Regions from separate parts of the Pseudomonas sp. IzPS59 genome, predicted to be linked through region 2. Evidence: predicted binding sites of a transcription regulator. Region 2 holds the regulator's gene; the other holds the start of a gene.
The links. The regulator FliA, encoded in region 2, starts transcription of late flagellar genes. The targets are predictions, from matches to a motif close to CTAAAGTTTNNNNNNNNNNNGCCGNTAA.

Region 1 (7,980 bases), 1.6 Mb from region 2:
ATTGCACCGGCAGCGTCTGCGGCAAAATCGCCAGCAACTTGTCGGTGTCATCGAGACGGAACACGCCGGACAAGCGCAGATCCGCCACTTGCGGAGCGCAATTCAGGAAGCCCTGACGATAGCGGCCAACCTCATTGAGGAAATCGCCCAGGCGCATATTGCGCGTCACGATAAGTCCGTCGATCCAGGCGCCGGCATCCATGTCCAGCGGTGGAGCGGGACGCACTTGATGGTGGTCGATCAAATAACTCTGACCGGCAAGCACCTCGGTGGAAGCGCCAGCACTCGTCCGCGGCGAAAGAATTGCGACCCGGCCACTGGTGACGCTCAGGCGCGTGCAAGCACCTTCCTGACGCAGGATGAAGCGCGCGTCGAACGGCTCATAGGTGCCATGACGACTTTGCACTCGCAGCGGTCGATCGACCACCGAACCTCCGCCGGCGCCGCAGGTTACGATGATCTCGCCCCGAGTCAGTTTGATCAGCCGCTGTTGCGCCGTGTAATCGAGGTCCACGGCGCTGGCCGTGTTCAGTTCGATCCGCGTACCGTCGCGCAACTGGAATCCGCGGCGCTCGCCGGTGGCGGTAGCGTAATCGGCGCTCCACTGCTGCCAGGCTGACGTGTCTTTGGCCAGCCACGCGGCGGAGCCCATCAACAACGCGCCGGACAACAGCTTCAACGCCTGACGGCGACCCAGGCTCTGCGCACTGTTTTCCAGTGTGTTGAATGCTACTTGCGCACCCGGAACGGCGCGCAGATTTCGGGTCAGCTCACTTTGCAACGACTGCACCCGTTGCCAGGCCACTTCGTGATCATGGTGCTCGGCGCGCCATTGTTCACATTGGTGGTTCAGGCGCGGATTGCCGTGGTTATTGCGCAGACGCAGCAGCCAGTGGATCGCCTGTTTGACCACTTTCTGCTGTGGCTCGGCGCTGCGGACGACTGACAAGTTATCCACCGGCATCAGCTTTCGTACCGCAACACGTAGCAGTGATACAGCGCATCGGCGACGTAGCGTTCCACCGAGCGCAAGGACAGGCCCATCTGCTCGGCGATCTGCTTGTGGGTCAAACCTTCGCACTGCGCCAGCAGAAATGCCTGACGCACTTTGGGCTTCAGCCCCTCGAGCATGCGGGCAATGCTTTCCAGCAGTTCGATCACCAGCGCGCGGGCTTCAGCGCTGGGTGTCTCGGCTTCGGGCAAGTGAGCGATGGTTTCCAGGTACGCGCGCTCGATTTCCTCGCGTCGCCAATGGTCGATCACCAGCCCGCGAGCGATGGTGCGCAGAAACGCGCGGGGCGCCTTGAGTTCGAGACGTTCGGTGCGTTGCAGCAGGCGCACGAAAGTGTCCTGGGCCAGATCCGCCGCATCGGCCGCATTGCCCAGTCGCGCGCGCAACCAGCCGTTGAGCCAGCCGTGATGACTACTGTAAAGCGCCTGTACTGCAAACTCAGGTGAGGACATGAACGCGACAGCCCGAACGTCACAAATGATAATTAGTCGCATTGTCATCAAGGGTTACAGAATTTGCAACCGACGCTGCAAAACAGTCATCAAAAAATGACAGGCGAACGCTCTGGCACGCCGTTCGGCGGGAAGCTGGCAGAAATGCCGTCCATTTCCTACAAAACGCTAAGTTTTCTCCGAGTCGTGCCGACAGACTGGTGAGACATGCGTGCACCAAAGTAGAGCAGCCATTAGAACGCTGCCTGCGCTGTACATGGAATGTTGCATCCGGAACGCATCCCCACTTTTGGCATAAGAAGTCCCATGAAATGAATCTCAAGTTCAGCCATAAAATCCTGTTGGCCGCCTCGGGCGTCGTGGTCCTGGCGTTCGCGCTGTTCACTTTGTACAACGACTATCTGCAGCGAAACACCATTCGCCAGAACCTGCAGTCCTCCGTCCAGCAGGCCGGCGACCTGACCGCCAGCAGTGTGCAGAACTGGATGAGCGGGCGGATTCTGGTGCTGGAAAACCTCGCGCAGAACGTTGCCCATCAAGGCAAGAACGCCGACTTCCCGGGGCTGGTCGATCAACCGGCCTTCACCTCGAACTTCCAGTTCACCTACGTCGGCCAGGCCAACGGTGTGTTCACCCAGCGCCCTGACGCGAAGATGCCGGACGGCTACGACCCGCGTCAGCGTCCCTGGTACAAGCAGGCCGTGGCCGCTGACCAGACCATGCTGACCCCGCCATACATGGCCGCCGTTGGCGGTCTGGTGGTGACCATCGCCATGCCGGTGAAAAAGAACGGCGAGCTGCTCGGCGTAGTGGGCGGTGACCTGAGCCTGGAAACCCTGGTGAAGATCATCAACTCGGTGGACTTCGGTGGCCTGGGCCACGCGTTCCTGGTCAGCGGTGACGGTCAGGTGATCGTCAGCCCGGATAAAGATCAGGTGATGAAGAACCTCAAGGACATCTACCCGAACGCCGATGTGCGCATCCAGAAGGGCAACCAGAATGTGGTGCTCAACGGCCAGGAGCGCATCCTGTCGTTCACCCCGGTCACGGGTCTGCCGAATGCCGAGTGGTACATCGGTCTGTCGATCGATCGCGACAAGGCCTACGCAGCACTCAGCCAGTTCCGTACTTCGGCACTGATCGCGATGTTCGTCGCAGTGGGTGCGATTGCAGTCTTCCTGAGTCTGCTGATCACCGTGCTGATGCGTCCGCTGATCACCATGGGCCGCGCGATGCAGGACATTGCCCAGGGTGAAGGTGACCTGACCCGTCGTCTGGTAGTGGAAAGTAAGGATGAGTTTGGCGAGCTGGGCAGTTCATTCAACCAGTTCGTGGAGCGGATTCACGCGTCCATTTCCGAAGTGTCTTCCGCGACTCGTCATGTACACGACCTGTCGCAACGGGTGATGGCATCGTCCAACGCCTCGATCATCGGTTCCGACGAGCAAAGCGCCCGCACCAACAGCGTGGCTGCCGCGATCAATCAACTGGGTGCCGCCACCCAGGAAATCGCCCGTAACGCCGCCGATGCTTCGCAACACGCCAGCGGCGCGAGCGAGCAGGCCGATGACGGCCGTCAGGTGGTCGAGCAGACGATTCAGGCGATGACCGAGCTGTCGCAGAAGATCAGCCTGTCGTGCACCCAGATCGAAACCCTGAATGCGAGCACCGACAACATCGGCCACATTCTCGATGTGATCAAAGGCATCTCCCAGCAGACCAACCTGCTGGCGCTCAACGCGGCCATCGAAGCGGCCCGTGCCGGTGAAGCAGGACGTGGTTTTGCGGTGGTGGCGGACGAGGTGCGCAACCTCGCTCACCGTACCCAAGAGTCGGCGGAAGAAATCCACAAGATGATCACCTCGCTGCAGGTCGGCTCCCGTGAAGCGGTGACCACCATGAACGCCAGTCAGGCGTCCAGCGAAGAGAGCGTGGAAGTGGCGAACCAGGCCGGTCTGCGTCTGGTCAGCGTGACCCAGCGCATCGGCGAAATCGACGGCATGAACCAATCGGTGGCAGCGGCGACCGAAGAGCAGACCGCCGTGGTGGAAACCCTCAATGTCGACGTCAACCAGATCAACCTGCTGAACCAGCAGAGCGTGGCCAACCTCAATGAAACGTTGAAGGATTGCGATGCGTTGTCGCAGCAGGCCAACCGTTTGAAACAACTGGTCGACAGCTTCAAGATCTGATTGCCTGCGGTCAAAAAGCAGCCCGCTGCGGAGTGATCCGCAGCGGGCTTTTTCATGCCTTACACAAACAGCTTCAGCACATTGCCCATCGCATCATCGGCAAACCCCTGGACGAAATCCTTGAACCCCGGCAGCGCTTCCGGCCCACCGCTGGCCGGCTCGGCGATGATCGTCCAGGTCGCCCGCGATTTGCCCGCGCCCAGCGATTCCACATTCATCGCCGCCCACAAATTGGCCACGCCCAAGGTGTTGTAGATCGTGGTCCAGGTCATGCTCAGCGCCTGCTCATCCCGGGAGTTGAGTTGCTCGACCACCACGTTGCCATCCTTGAAGAATTTCTTGCGCAGCGAAGACACGCCTTCGCCGGTCATCTCGATGTGCGACAGGGCCGGAATGAAACGATCAAAGCCGTCGAATTTTCCGACCACCGCCCACGCTTGTCTGGCGTCCACCGGCACTTCCACCGAAGACACGACGTGGCAGCCGTGAGGGTTTTTGATCAGGGTGTCGGGTTGCAGATTGCTCATGGTGTTGCTCCTTGGTGGTTGAGTCAGATGAAGTTGATTTCTTTCAGGTAGTCGCAGCCGCGACGCAGCAGCGCCGGGGATTTTTCCGGGTAGTGCGCGCCCATCTGTTGCACGCCGGCCTGGGCGTTGGCGTGGCCGATCAGGGAGATGTCGCCGATGTCTTCCTCGAAGCCGTTGAGGTAGAAACCGAGTACGCCGAACAGCGCGTTGTCGGCATCGACCCGGCCCAGTTGCTGTTGCCAGTCGGCGACGCTGACCAGCGCAAACTCGCTGCCGGTTTCGCGGAACGACGCGACGTAGGCATCCCAGCTCAGGGGCTCCGGGTTATGCAGGTTGAACACCGCTCGTTCGGGCGAGTAACGGCTGGCGTGGAAGGCGATGAAGCGGGCGAGAAAGTCCACCGGCATCAGGTCGAAGTTCAGCGCGAAGGCCGGCACCTGGCCGAGCTGGATCGAGCCCTTGAGCATCAGCATCAAACGGTTCTTGTGCGGTTGGCAGACGCCGCTGAGGCTGTTGAAACTGATGTTGCCGGGCCGATACAGATTGACCCGTACCCCACGCTCCCGCGCCCGTTCGAGGATTCGTTCGCCGACCCATTTCGACAGGTTGTAGCCGTTGCGGATGTAGATCGGCGGCGTCGGTGCAGCGGGCAATTCCAGCACCCGGCCCGCGTCGTCGACAGTGCTGGAGGCCGACAGCGTCGAGATGAAATTGAACACCTTCTTGCTGCGGCCTTCGCACAACCTGAGCAGTTCGAAAACCGGCTCGACGTTGTCCGCCGCCAGCGACTCGTAATCGAGGACGTGATTGACGTTCGCCGCGTTGTGCACCAGCGCGCCGAACTCGCGATCCAGTCGCTCGAAGTCCGCATCAGCCAGGCCCAGTTGCGGCCGGGTGATGTCTGCCGAATAGACCCGCACCCGACTCAGGTCCAGATGCTCCAGCCGGTTCTCTCGCAACGATTGGGCAAATCGCTGCGCCGCCGTTTGCCCGCCGCCGTCGCGCACCAGGCACGCCACCTCGCTGGCGCCCCATCCCAGCAGCGCCTCGACGATGTGCACGCCGACAAAACTGTTGGCGCCGGTGACGATTACCTTGTGCAAATCGCCCATGCGGCTGATCGGCAATGGCTCGATATCCAGCGGTCGCTCGGCGTCGGCCATGGCCTGGGCGCTGAGCACTGCGCTGTCATCGGTGCCGCGCACCAGCGTGGCGAGCTTGGCGATGGTCGGCAGTTCGATGAAGCGGTTGATCGAGATGCTGCGACCGAATTCCTCCCGCAGACGCAGGAGCATGCGCGACAGCAGAATCGAGTGACCGCCGAGATTGAAGAAGCTTTCATCGGTGGAAATGTCGCTGGTCGGCAGCTCCAGCAGTTCGCCCCAGATCTCCAGCAGCAACGCTTCATCGGCGTTGGCGGGCAGGCATTTGGGGCCGCTGTCCTGCACGCTGACCGGCAGCTCCAGCAACGCCTTGCGATCGACTTTGCCGTTGGCGGCGAACGGCATGTTCGGCAGTTCCGTCCATGCCACCGGTTGCATGTAGTCGGGCAAGAACTGCTGGGCATGTGTCTTCAACGCATCGCGGGCGGCGTCCGATTGCGGCTGGGCGAGAAACGCCAGAATCCGCCGCTGACTGTCGATCACCACGGCGATCTGCCGATACAGCTGACTCTCGCGCAGGCACCGTTCGATCTCTTCCGGCTCGACCCGGAAGCCGCGGATCTTCACCTGATTGTCGCGGCGCCCGCACAGCTCGATGCCGTCTTCGCCCCACTTGGCCATGTCACCGCTGCGGTAGGCGCGCAGACGCTGGCCGTCCGGCAACGCCAGGTCCAGATAGCGTTCGGCGGTCTGCAGTGGATTGTTCAGGTAACCCAGGCACACACCGGGGCCGACGATGAACAGTTCGCCGACGGTCTGCTCCGGCACCGGTTGCAGATCGTCATCGAGAATCAGCACCTGACTGTTGGCAATCGGCCCGCCGAGGGTGCGGTTACTGTCGCCCGGTTGCAGCTGCCGCGCGGTTATCAGCACCGTGGCTTCGGTAGGGCCGTAGAGGTTGTGCAGTTTGCCCTGGCGCGTCAGTTGCTCGATCACGAACGGCTCGCAGACATCGCCGCCGGTCATGATTTGCCCGACGCTTTGCAGTTGCTCCAGCGGCAGGATGCTCAGCAGTGCTGGCGGCAGGAACGCGTGAGTCAACTGTCGGCGGCGGATCAACGCCACCAGTTGCAGCGGATCGCGGCGCTGGTTGTCATCGGGCACCACCAGTTCCGCGCCTTCGAGCAGAGTCGGGAAGATGTCGATCAGCGACGAGTCAAAACTCAGCGACGAGAACTGCAGCACCCGGCTCTCGGCGTGCAACTGTACGTAGTCGGCGTACCACGCGGTGAAGTGCGCGAGATTCGCCTGACTGAGCAGCACACCCTTCGGATGGCCGGTGGTGCCGGAGGTGTAGAGCGCCATGCAGGGTGAGTCAAGCTCGGGGCGGCGCAGCATCAGCGGTAGCGCCGGATCGACTTCAGTGCGGTCAATGCGGCAGACATCCAGCCCCGGCATCGAATCGCTCAGCGGATGTTCGCCATCGTGCAGCAACAACACCGCGCCGGCGTTTTCGAGGATGTACTGCTGGCGCTGAAGCGGATGGCTTGGCTCCAGCGGCAGATACACAGCGCCACTGCCGAGAACCGCCAGAATCGAAGCAAACAGCGGATCGCATTTCGGCAGGCAAATCCCGACTACCCACGGTTGCGGCTGTGTCTCCAGCATTGCCAGCAACCGCTGCTGGATCGCACGGCTGTGATCATGCAACTGGCGATAGCTGATCGACTGCTCGGCGAGGTGCAGCGCCGGGCGGTCGGCATGCTCGATCAGGCTTTCTTGAAGGCGCTCGATCACCGGGATCTGCGCCCGTTGCAACAAGGCCGGATTGGCCGTGGCGTTGAAGCGATGCACATAGGCCAGGCTGTCGAGAAACAGCAGGTTTTCCACCTGCTCGAAGTCCGGTGCGCGGGCCGTCGTCGCGTGCTGGAAATATTCGGCATCGCGGGAGAATCGGCTGACCAGCAGTGCCACTTCGTCCACCACGAGTGCGAGTGTTCGCTGGCGCAGGGCCTGACCGTTGCCGGACGGTTCGTCGGCGATGGGTACGCGGCTCAGCAGTGTCGAGTTGCAGAGGCACAGCAGATCGAGCACCGGCAAACCGCCGACGCCCGTTGCACCGATGCCCAGACGCAAGGTCAGGTGCGGTGTCGTGCCGTGGTCCTGCGGCGCAAGACTGCCGTCGTCGATCACCAGATCCATCGACAGAGCCGCTTCCGACAGCAATGAATGACCGTGTTGTTCGAGCTCCAGCGCCAGGTCGGTCAAGGCCTGGCTGCGGCCCTTCAGCAAAATGTCGAGACGTCTCATGTCAGCCTCCGTGTCAAACCAGGTAGTCGCGCAGGGCGTGCTGTACGCACGGTGTATCGAGCAGTGAGCTGTTGTGGAAAAACCGCACGATGTTGCCCACCAGCGGGTGGTGGCGATTGATCGGGAAGGCCAGCCCGGCCATCTCGTCCTTCAGTGCGCGGCGGGTGGCATCGTTGACCGGCAAGGCATCGATCAGGCGCAGGTCGAAGGCTTTCTGAATGTCATTGGTCAGGTAGTGGCCGATGAACACCGGCAGGATCTGCGCGATGCATTCGCGATCCGCATCGCTCGCGGTGTGCCAGTAGATGCGCACCATCCGTGCCCAGAAACTCGAGTGCCGACCTTCGTCGAGCAAGTGGTCGGCCATCAGGCCCTTGATCGACG
Region 2 (7,980 bases):
GGTCAAGCGTCAGCAGGAACTGCTGCCGTCGCCAGCCCGCGCCATGGAAACCAAAGAGCTGGGCTGGGACGACGTGACGCCCATCGACATGATCGGCCTGGAAGTCGGCTATCGCCTGATTCCGCTGGTGGACCGCAATCAGGGCGGCCAGTTGCTGGCGCGGATCAAGGGCGTGCGCAAGAAGCTCTCGCAGGATCTGGGCTTCCTGATGCCGACCGTGCACATCCGCGACAACCTCGATCTGGCACCGAGCGCCTATCGCCTGACCCTGATGGGGGTGATTCTGGCCGAGGCCGAGATCTACCCGGATCGCGAACTGGCGATCAACCCGGGGCAGGTCTACGGCACGCTCAACGGCATCACCGCCAAAGATCCGGCTTTCGGCCTGGAGGCGGTGTGGATCGAAGTCAGCCAGCGCGCCCAGGCGCAATCGCTCGGTTACACCGTGGTGGACGCCAGTACCGTGGTCGCCACCCACTTGAACCAGATTCTGTACAAGCACTCCAGCGAGCTGATCGGCCACGAGGAAGTGCAGCAACTCATGCAATTGCTGGCCAAGAGCTCGCCGAAACTGGCGGAAGAGCTGGTGCCGGGTGTGGTCACGTTGTCGCAGCTGCTGAAAGTGTTGCAGGCGCTGCTCGCCGAACACGTGCCGGTGCGCGACATCCGCAGCATTGCCGAAGCCATCGCCAACAATGCCGCCAAGAGTCAAGATACCGCCGCTTTGGTGGCCGCTGTGCGGGTTGGCGTATCCCGTGCAATCGTCCAAAGCATTGTAGGGACTGAGTCCGAGCTGCCAGTCATCACGCTGGAGCCAAGGTTGGAACAAATATTGCTCAATAGTCTGCAGAAGGCAGGACAAGGCTCGGAAGAGGGCGTTCTGCTGGAGCCAAGCATGGCCGAGAAGCTGCAACGTTCGCTCATCGAAGCGGCGCAGCGTCAGGAAATGCAAGGTCAGCCGGTGATCCTGTTGGTAGCAGGCCCGGTTCGCGCGATGCTCTCGCGCTTTGGTCGCCTGGCAGTTCCCGGACTGCATGTGCTGGCCTACCAGGAAATTCCGGACAACAAGCAAGTGACCATCGTTGCGACAGTAGGGCCCAACGGCTGAGGTAGTGGTTTATGCAAGTTAAGCGTTTTTTCGCCGCCGATATGCGTCAGGCCATGAAGCTGGTTCGTGATGAGCTGGGCGCTGATGCCGCCATCATTGGCAACCGCCGCATTGCCGGCGGCGTCGAGCTGACGGCGGCGCTGGATTACAAACTGTCGGCGCTGGCGCCACGGGTTCCGAACATGGAACTCGAAGACGAGCTGCGCAAGACTCAGTCGCGCATCGTCACCGCCCAGGCCGAGCTGAGCATGCGTGGTGAGGCCGACGGCAACACCAATCGCCAGTTGTTCTCCGGTCTGCCATTGACCGCCGGCCTGCCGCTGACGGCTGCCGAGCCTCTGACAGAACCGACGTACGCCGCACCGGCCCGTCCAGCCCCGGCACCTGCGCCGGCTGCCGCTGGCGTCGATCCGCGTGCGCTGGATTCGATGCGTTTCGAACTCAACAGCCTGCGCGAGCTGATGGAAGTTCAGCTCGGCACCCTGGCCTGGAATCAGCTGCAAGGCAGCCGTCCGGCTCAGGCGAATCTGTATCGCCGTCTGCAGCGCATCGGCTTGTCCGGTCCGTTGTCCCGCGACCTGCTGGCACTGACCAGCGATATCGAAGAGCCTCGTCAGGCCTGGCGCATGTTGCTGGCGCACCTGGCGCGGATGATCGCCACACCGGAAGTCGAGCCGCTGGAAGAGGGCGGTGTGATTGCCATGGTCGGCCCGGCCGGCATGGGCAAGACCACCACCCTCGCCAAACTGGCTGCCCGCTACGTACTCAAGTACGGCGCGCAGAACATTGCGCTGGTGAGCATGGACAGTTTCCGCATCGGCGCTCAGGAACAGTTGAAAACCCTGGGCCGGATCCTCAATGTGTCGGTGACCCACGTCGACCCGGGCCAGTCCCTGGTGCAGGCGCTGGATCCTCTGCTGCGCAAACGCGTGGTGCTGATCGACACCGCCGGCCTGCAGGCCAGCGATCCGGCACTGCGCATGCAACTGGAAAGCCTGGCCGGTCGTGGCATTCGGTCGAAAAATTATCTGGTACTGGCAACCACCAGCCAGAAACAGGTTCTAACCGCCGCTTATCACAGTTACAAGCGTTGCGGGCTCGCCGGGTGCATCCTGACTAAACTGGATGAGACGGCCAGCCTTGGCGAAGTGCTGAGCCTGGCGATCAGTCATGAACTGCCGGTCGCCTACCTGACCGATGGCCCACGGATTCCGGATGATCTGCATCTGCCGCGCCGTCATCAATTGGTCAGCCGCGCCGTCAGCGTGCAAATGCAGGAAGAACCCAGCGAAGAAGCCATGGCTGACATGTTCGCTGATATCTACCACAGCCCGACCAAGCAGGTTGGCTGAGGTAATGAACAGTTTTTGTACCTACATCGATGGTCTGCCACGCATTGTTCCGGTTGTGAACGCGCAGCCAGTAATGTGGCCTCCGTCTATGCAAGACAAGGTAAAGAAATAACATGGGCAGCATGCATCCCGTACAGGTGATCGCGGTGACCGGCGGCAAAGGTGGCGTCGGCAAGACTAACGTGTCAGTGAACTTGTCCCTGGCGCTGGCAGAGCTTGGCCGTCGGGTCATGCTGCTGGATGCCGACCTGGGTCTGGCGAACGTCGACGTTCTGCTGGGCCTGACGCCCAAACGTACTTTGGCCGATGTGATCGAGGGCCGCTGCGAGCTGCGCGACGTGCTGTTGCAAGGTCCCGGCGGGATCCGCATCGTGCCGGCCGCTTCCGGCACGCAAAGCATGGTTCACCTGAGCCCGGCCCAGCATGCCGGTCTGATTCAGGCATTCAGTGACATCGGCGACAACCTCGACGTGCTGGTGATCGACACCGCTGCGGGTATTGGTGACTCGGTAGTCAGTTTCGTTCGCGCGGCGCAAGAAGTGTTGCTGGTGGTCTGCGACGAGCCGACCTCGATCACCGACGCCTACGCACTGATCAAGCTGCTCAACCGCGATTACGGCATGAACCGCTTCCGCGTCCTGGCCAACATGGCCCAGAGCCCGCAGGAAGGTCGCAACCTGTTCGCGAAGTTGACCAAGGTCACGGATCGCTTCCTCGACGTCGCCTTACAATACGTCGGTGCGGTGCCTTACGACGAAAGCGTGCGCAAGGCGGTGCAGAAGCAGCGTGCGGTCTATGAAGCCTTCCCGCGTTCCAAGTGCGCACTGGCATTCAAGGCGATCGCGCAAAAGGTCGACACCTGGCCGCTGCCCGCCAACCCGCGCGGCCATCTCGAATTTTTCGTCGAGCGCCTCGTGCAGCAAACGGCAGGACCTGTGCTATGACCGCCAGCGGTATGAACCTTTACAAAAAGTCGGCGCGTGACGCGCAGTACGAGCTGATCGAGCGTTACGCGCCACTGGTCAAACGCATCGCCTACCACTTGCTGGCGCGGTTGCCGGCCAGTGTGCAGGTCGAAGACCTGATTCAGGCCGGGATGATCGGCCTGCTCGAAGTCTCGACCAAATACGACGCCAGCAAGGGTGCCAGTTTCGAAACGTACGCGGGCATCCGGATCCGCGGCGCGATGCTCGATGAAGTACGCAAGGGGGACTGGGCACCGCGCTCGGTTCACCGCAATACCCGTATGGTCAGCGACGCGATTCGCTCGATTGAAGCTAAAACCGGCCGTGACGCTAAAGATCACGAGGTTGCGGCCGAACTCCAGTTGAGTCTCGACGATTACTACGGGATTTTGAACGACACCCTGGGCAGCCGACTGTTCAGTTTCGACGACCTGTTGCAGGACGGCGAACACGAAGGGCTGCACGAGGATGGCGCCAGTGCTCATCTTGAGCCGTCACGCGATCTGGAAGATGAACGCTTCCAGGCGGCGCTGGCGGACGCGATTGCCAATTTGCCGGAGCGTGAGCGACTGGTGTTGGCGCTGTACTACGACGAAGAGCTGAACCTCAAGGAAATCGGTGAAGTCCTTGGTGTCAGTGAATCGCGGGTCAGCCAGTTACACAGCCAGTGCGCGGCCCGCTTGCGGGGGCGTTTGGGGGAGTGGCGAGCGCGCTGAAGGCAGTGTGGGGACACTGCGAACGAGGCTGGTGCGGTGGTGAACGGCACCGGTCTTGCTCTGTTGTGCTCCAGACAGTCATCGAGTGCTTTGCCGGATTGATTGAAATGGCGCGTTCAGGTGCTGGACGCGTTTAAGACTGCTTGGAGGTCGAATTGAACAAAGACATGAAAATCCTCATCGTTGATGACTTCTCAACGATGCGGCGGATCATCAAGAACCTGTTGCGTGACCTCGGGTTCACCAACACCGTTGAAGCCGACGATGGCACCACCGCCATTCCGGTGCTCAACAGCGGCAGCATCGACTTTCTGGTGACCGACTGGAACATGCCCGGCATGACCGGTATCGACCTGCTGCGTCACGTGCGCGCCGATGAAAAACTCAAGCACCTGCCGGTGCTGATGGTGACCGCTGAAGCCAAGCGCGAGCAGATCATCGAAGCGGCCCAGGCCGGCGTTAACGGCTACGTGGTCAAACCTTTCACGGCTCAGGCGCTGAAAGAAAAAATCGAGAAGATTTTCGAACGCATCGGCTGATGACGCGCGGGGGAGCTATGGAGCATAAAGAATCTTCACAGGGCGACTTCGAGTCGACGCTGAAAAAACACGCGGTCGAACTGGTCGAAAGCCTTGAAAAAGGCAGGTTCGGCGACGCTGTGCAACTGATCCATGAGCTCAATCAGACCCGTGACCGTGGCCTGTACCAGGAAGTCGGCAAGCTCACGCGCGAACTGCACAGTGCAATCGTCAACTTCCAGATCGACCCGCACATGCCGCAGGCCGAGGAAGTGTCGCAGATCACTGATGCGACCGAGCGCCTGGGCTATGTGGTCAAGCTGACCGAAGCTGCGGCCAACCGCACCATGGATCTGGTGGAAAGCGCCACGCCGGTGGTCAATGGTCTGGCTGATGAAGCCCAGGCGTTGAGTGCCGACTGGGGACGTTTCATGCGCCGCGAAGTCGGGGCTGAAGAGTTCCGCGAACTGGCGCGTCGGGTCGACGGTTTTCTGGCACGCAGCAGCGCGGACAACCGCGCGGTGTCGAGCAACCTCAACGACATCCTGCTGGCCCAGGATTACCAGGACCTCACCGGTCAAGTGATCAAGCGCGTGACCCAACTGGTCACCGAAGTCGAAAGCAATCTGCTCAAACTCGTCCTTATGGCCAGTCAGGTTGACCGCTTTGCGGGCATCGAACATGACCGTGCGGCGATGCTCGCTGAAAAAGATCCACAAAAACATCTCTCGCAGGGTGAAGGTCCGCAGATTCATGCCGATAAACGAGAAGACGTTGTGTCCGGTCAGGACGATGTGGACGATTTGCTATCCAGCCTTGGATTTTAGTTTTCTGGGTTTTTAGACCTGTAGGAGCACCCCATTAATGAGCTTCGGCGCCGATGAAGAGATCCTTCAGGATTTCCTGGTTGAGGCCGGCGAGATTCTTGAGCAACTGTCCGAACAACTGGTCGAGCTGGAAAGCCGCCCGGATGACGCAGATCTGCTCAACGCAATTTTTCGCGGTTTCCACACTGTAAAAGGGGGCGCCGGCTTCCTTCAGCTCAACGAGCTGGTGGAGTGCTGTCACATCGCCGAAAACGTGTTCGACATCCTGCGCAAGGGTGAGCGTCGCGTAGATGCAGAACTGATGGACGTGGTGCTCGAAGCGCTGGACGCGGTGAACAGCATGTTCAGCGAAGTCCGCGATCGCAGCCCGATTACCGCTGCAACCCCGGAACTGCTGGCCGCCCTGGCGCGCCTGGCCGAACCGCAATCGGCGGACGAAGCTCCGGCTTCGCCTGTGGCCGAGATGATCGAAGAGCTGGTCGTTGAAAACGAAACCGGCGACTCCGGCGACATCACCGATAACGAATTTGAACAGCTGCTGGACTCGCTGAACGCCGTCAAGGCCGAAGCCGAAGCCCCGGCGGCTGCCGCTGCGCCTGCTTCCGATGAAGCGGCCAGCGATGAAATCACCGACGCCGAGTTCGAGTCGCTGCTCGACCAGTTGCACGGCAAGGGCCAGTTCGCGGCCGACGCCGTGGCACCGGCGGCCGCGGCGCCTGCGGCTCCGGCGGCGGGCGATAGCTCGGACATCACCGACGACGAATTCGAAGCCTTGCTCGATCAGTTGCACGGCAAGGGTAACTTTGCTGTCGATGCGCTGGAGTCGGCGATTGCGTCCGTCCCTTCGAATGCAAATGCTGCTCCGGCAGCGGCTGCAGCCGGTAGCGATCTGATCACCGACCACGAGTTCGAATCGCTGCTCGACGATCTGCATGGCAAAGGCAAGTTCACTGACGTCGCCACCGGTGCCGTCGTGACGGCCGGCAATGCTTCGGCTGTTGCAGCGCCTGCCGCCAAGGCCCCGGCCGCTGCGGCAAAACCTGCTGCAAAAGCGCCTGAGCCTAAAGCCGAACCGGCCAAACCGGCTGCCGCTGCCGCACCGGCTCCGGCCCGTGCTCCGGCGACTCCGCCACCGGAAAAACCGGCGAGCGAAGCCGAGACCACCGTGCGTGTGGACACCGCACGTCTCGACGAAATCATGAACATGGTCGGCGAGCTGGTGCTGGTGCGTAACCGTCTGGTGCGCCTGGGCCTGAACAGCGGCGACGAGTCGATGCAGAAGGCCGTGTCGAACCTCGACGTGGTCACCGCCGACTTGCAGACCGCAGTCATGAAGACCCGGATGCAGCCGATCAAGAAAGTCTTCGGCCGCTTCCCGCGTCTGGTTCGCGACCTCGCGCGTCAGCTCAAGAAAGAAATCAACCTGGAACTGGTGGGCGAAGAGACCGACCTCGACAAGAACCTCGTCGAGGCACTGGCCGACCCGCTGGTCCACTTGGTGCGCAACGCGGTCGACCACGGCATCGAGTCGCCGGAAGAACGCGAAGCCTCGGGCAAGGCCCGTGGCGGCAAGGTGATCCTGGCCGCTGAACAGGAAGGCGACCACATCCTGCTGTCGATCTCCGACGACGGCAAAGGCATGGACCCGAATGTCCTGCGCGCCATCGCCGTGAAACGCGGCGTGATGGACAAGGATGCCGCCGATCGCCTGAGCGACACCGAGTGCTACAACCTGATTTTCGCTCCGGGTTTCTCGACCAAGACCGAGATCTCCGACGTGTCCGGCCGTGGTGTCGGCATGGACGTGGTGAAGACCAAGATTTCCCAGCTCAACGGTTCGATCAACATCTACTCGACCAAGGGCGCCGGCTCGAAGATCGTCATCAAGGTGCCGCTGACGCTGGCGATCATGCCGACCCTGATGGTGATGCTCGGCAACCAGGCGTTCGCGTTCCCGCTGGTGAACGTCAACGAAATCTTCCACCTCGACCTGTCGACCACCAACGTGGTGGACGGCCAGGAAGTGGTGATCGTGCGGGACAAGGCGCTGCCATTGTTCTACCTCAAGCGCTGGCTGGTCAGCTCCGCCGCTCACGAAGAGCAGCGCGAAGGCCATGTGGTGATCCTTTCGGTGGGCACTCAGCGGATCGGCTTCGTCGTCGATCAACTGGTCGGCCAGGAAGAAGTGGTCATCAAGCCGTTGGGCAAAATGCTGCAGGGAACCCCGGGCATGTCCGGCGCCACCATTACCGGTGACGGCCGCATTGCGCTGATTCTCGATGTTCCAAGCATGCTCAAGCGTTACGCCGCACGGCGTATTTGAATCCGGGGCAGCGGGGCGACAACGTCCCGCTGCACCTAATGGAGTGTTTATGGCAGTCAAAGTCCTGGTGGTGGACGATTCGGGTTTTTTCCGCCGCCGCGTCTCGGAAATTCTTTCAGCGGATCCGAGCATCCAGGTTGTCGGTACGGCAACCAACGGTAAAGAGGCGAT

Region 1: IF189_RS00660 (methyl-accepting chemotaxis protein) is a predicted target of FliA. The motif match lies at 1,633-1,660, and genes of this name have one in related genera.

Annotation. Positions count from the first base shown of each region.
Region 1 covers NZ_CP062251.1:134,456-142,435, forward strand. The annotation lists gene IF189_RS00650 (FecR domain-containing protein) at 1-964, opposite strand, end outside; gene IF189_RS00655 (sigma-70 family RNA polymerase sigma factor) at 964-1,464, opposite strand; gene IF189_RS00660 (methyl-accepting chemotaxis protein) at 1,776-3,656, shown strand; gene IF189_RS00665 (SRPBCC family protein) at 3,716-4,183, opposite strand; gene IF189_RS00670 (non-ribosomal peptide synthetase) at 4,207-7,596, opposite strand; gene IF189_RS00675 (diiron oxygenase) at 7,610-7,980, opposite strand, start outside.
Region 2 covers NZ_CP062251.1:1,780,382-1,788,361, forward strand. The annotation lists gene flhA (flagellar biosynthesis protein FlhA) at 1-1,108, shown strand, start outside; gene flhF (flagellar biosynthesis protein FlhF) at 1,120-2,460, shown strand; gene fleN (flagellar synthesis regulator FleN) at 2,574-3,404, shown strand; gene fliA (RNA polymerase sigma factor FliA) at 3,401-4,141, shown strand; gene IF189_RS08080 (chemotaxis response regulator CheY) at 4,309-4,680, shown strand; gene IF189_RS08085 (protein phosphatase CheZ) at 4,698-5,486, shown strand; gene IF189_RS08090 (chemotaxis protein CheA) at 5,524-7,809, shown strand; gene IF189_RS08095 (protein-glutamate methylesterase/protein-glutamine glutaminase) at 7,859-7,980, shown strand, end outside.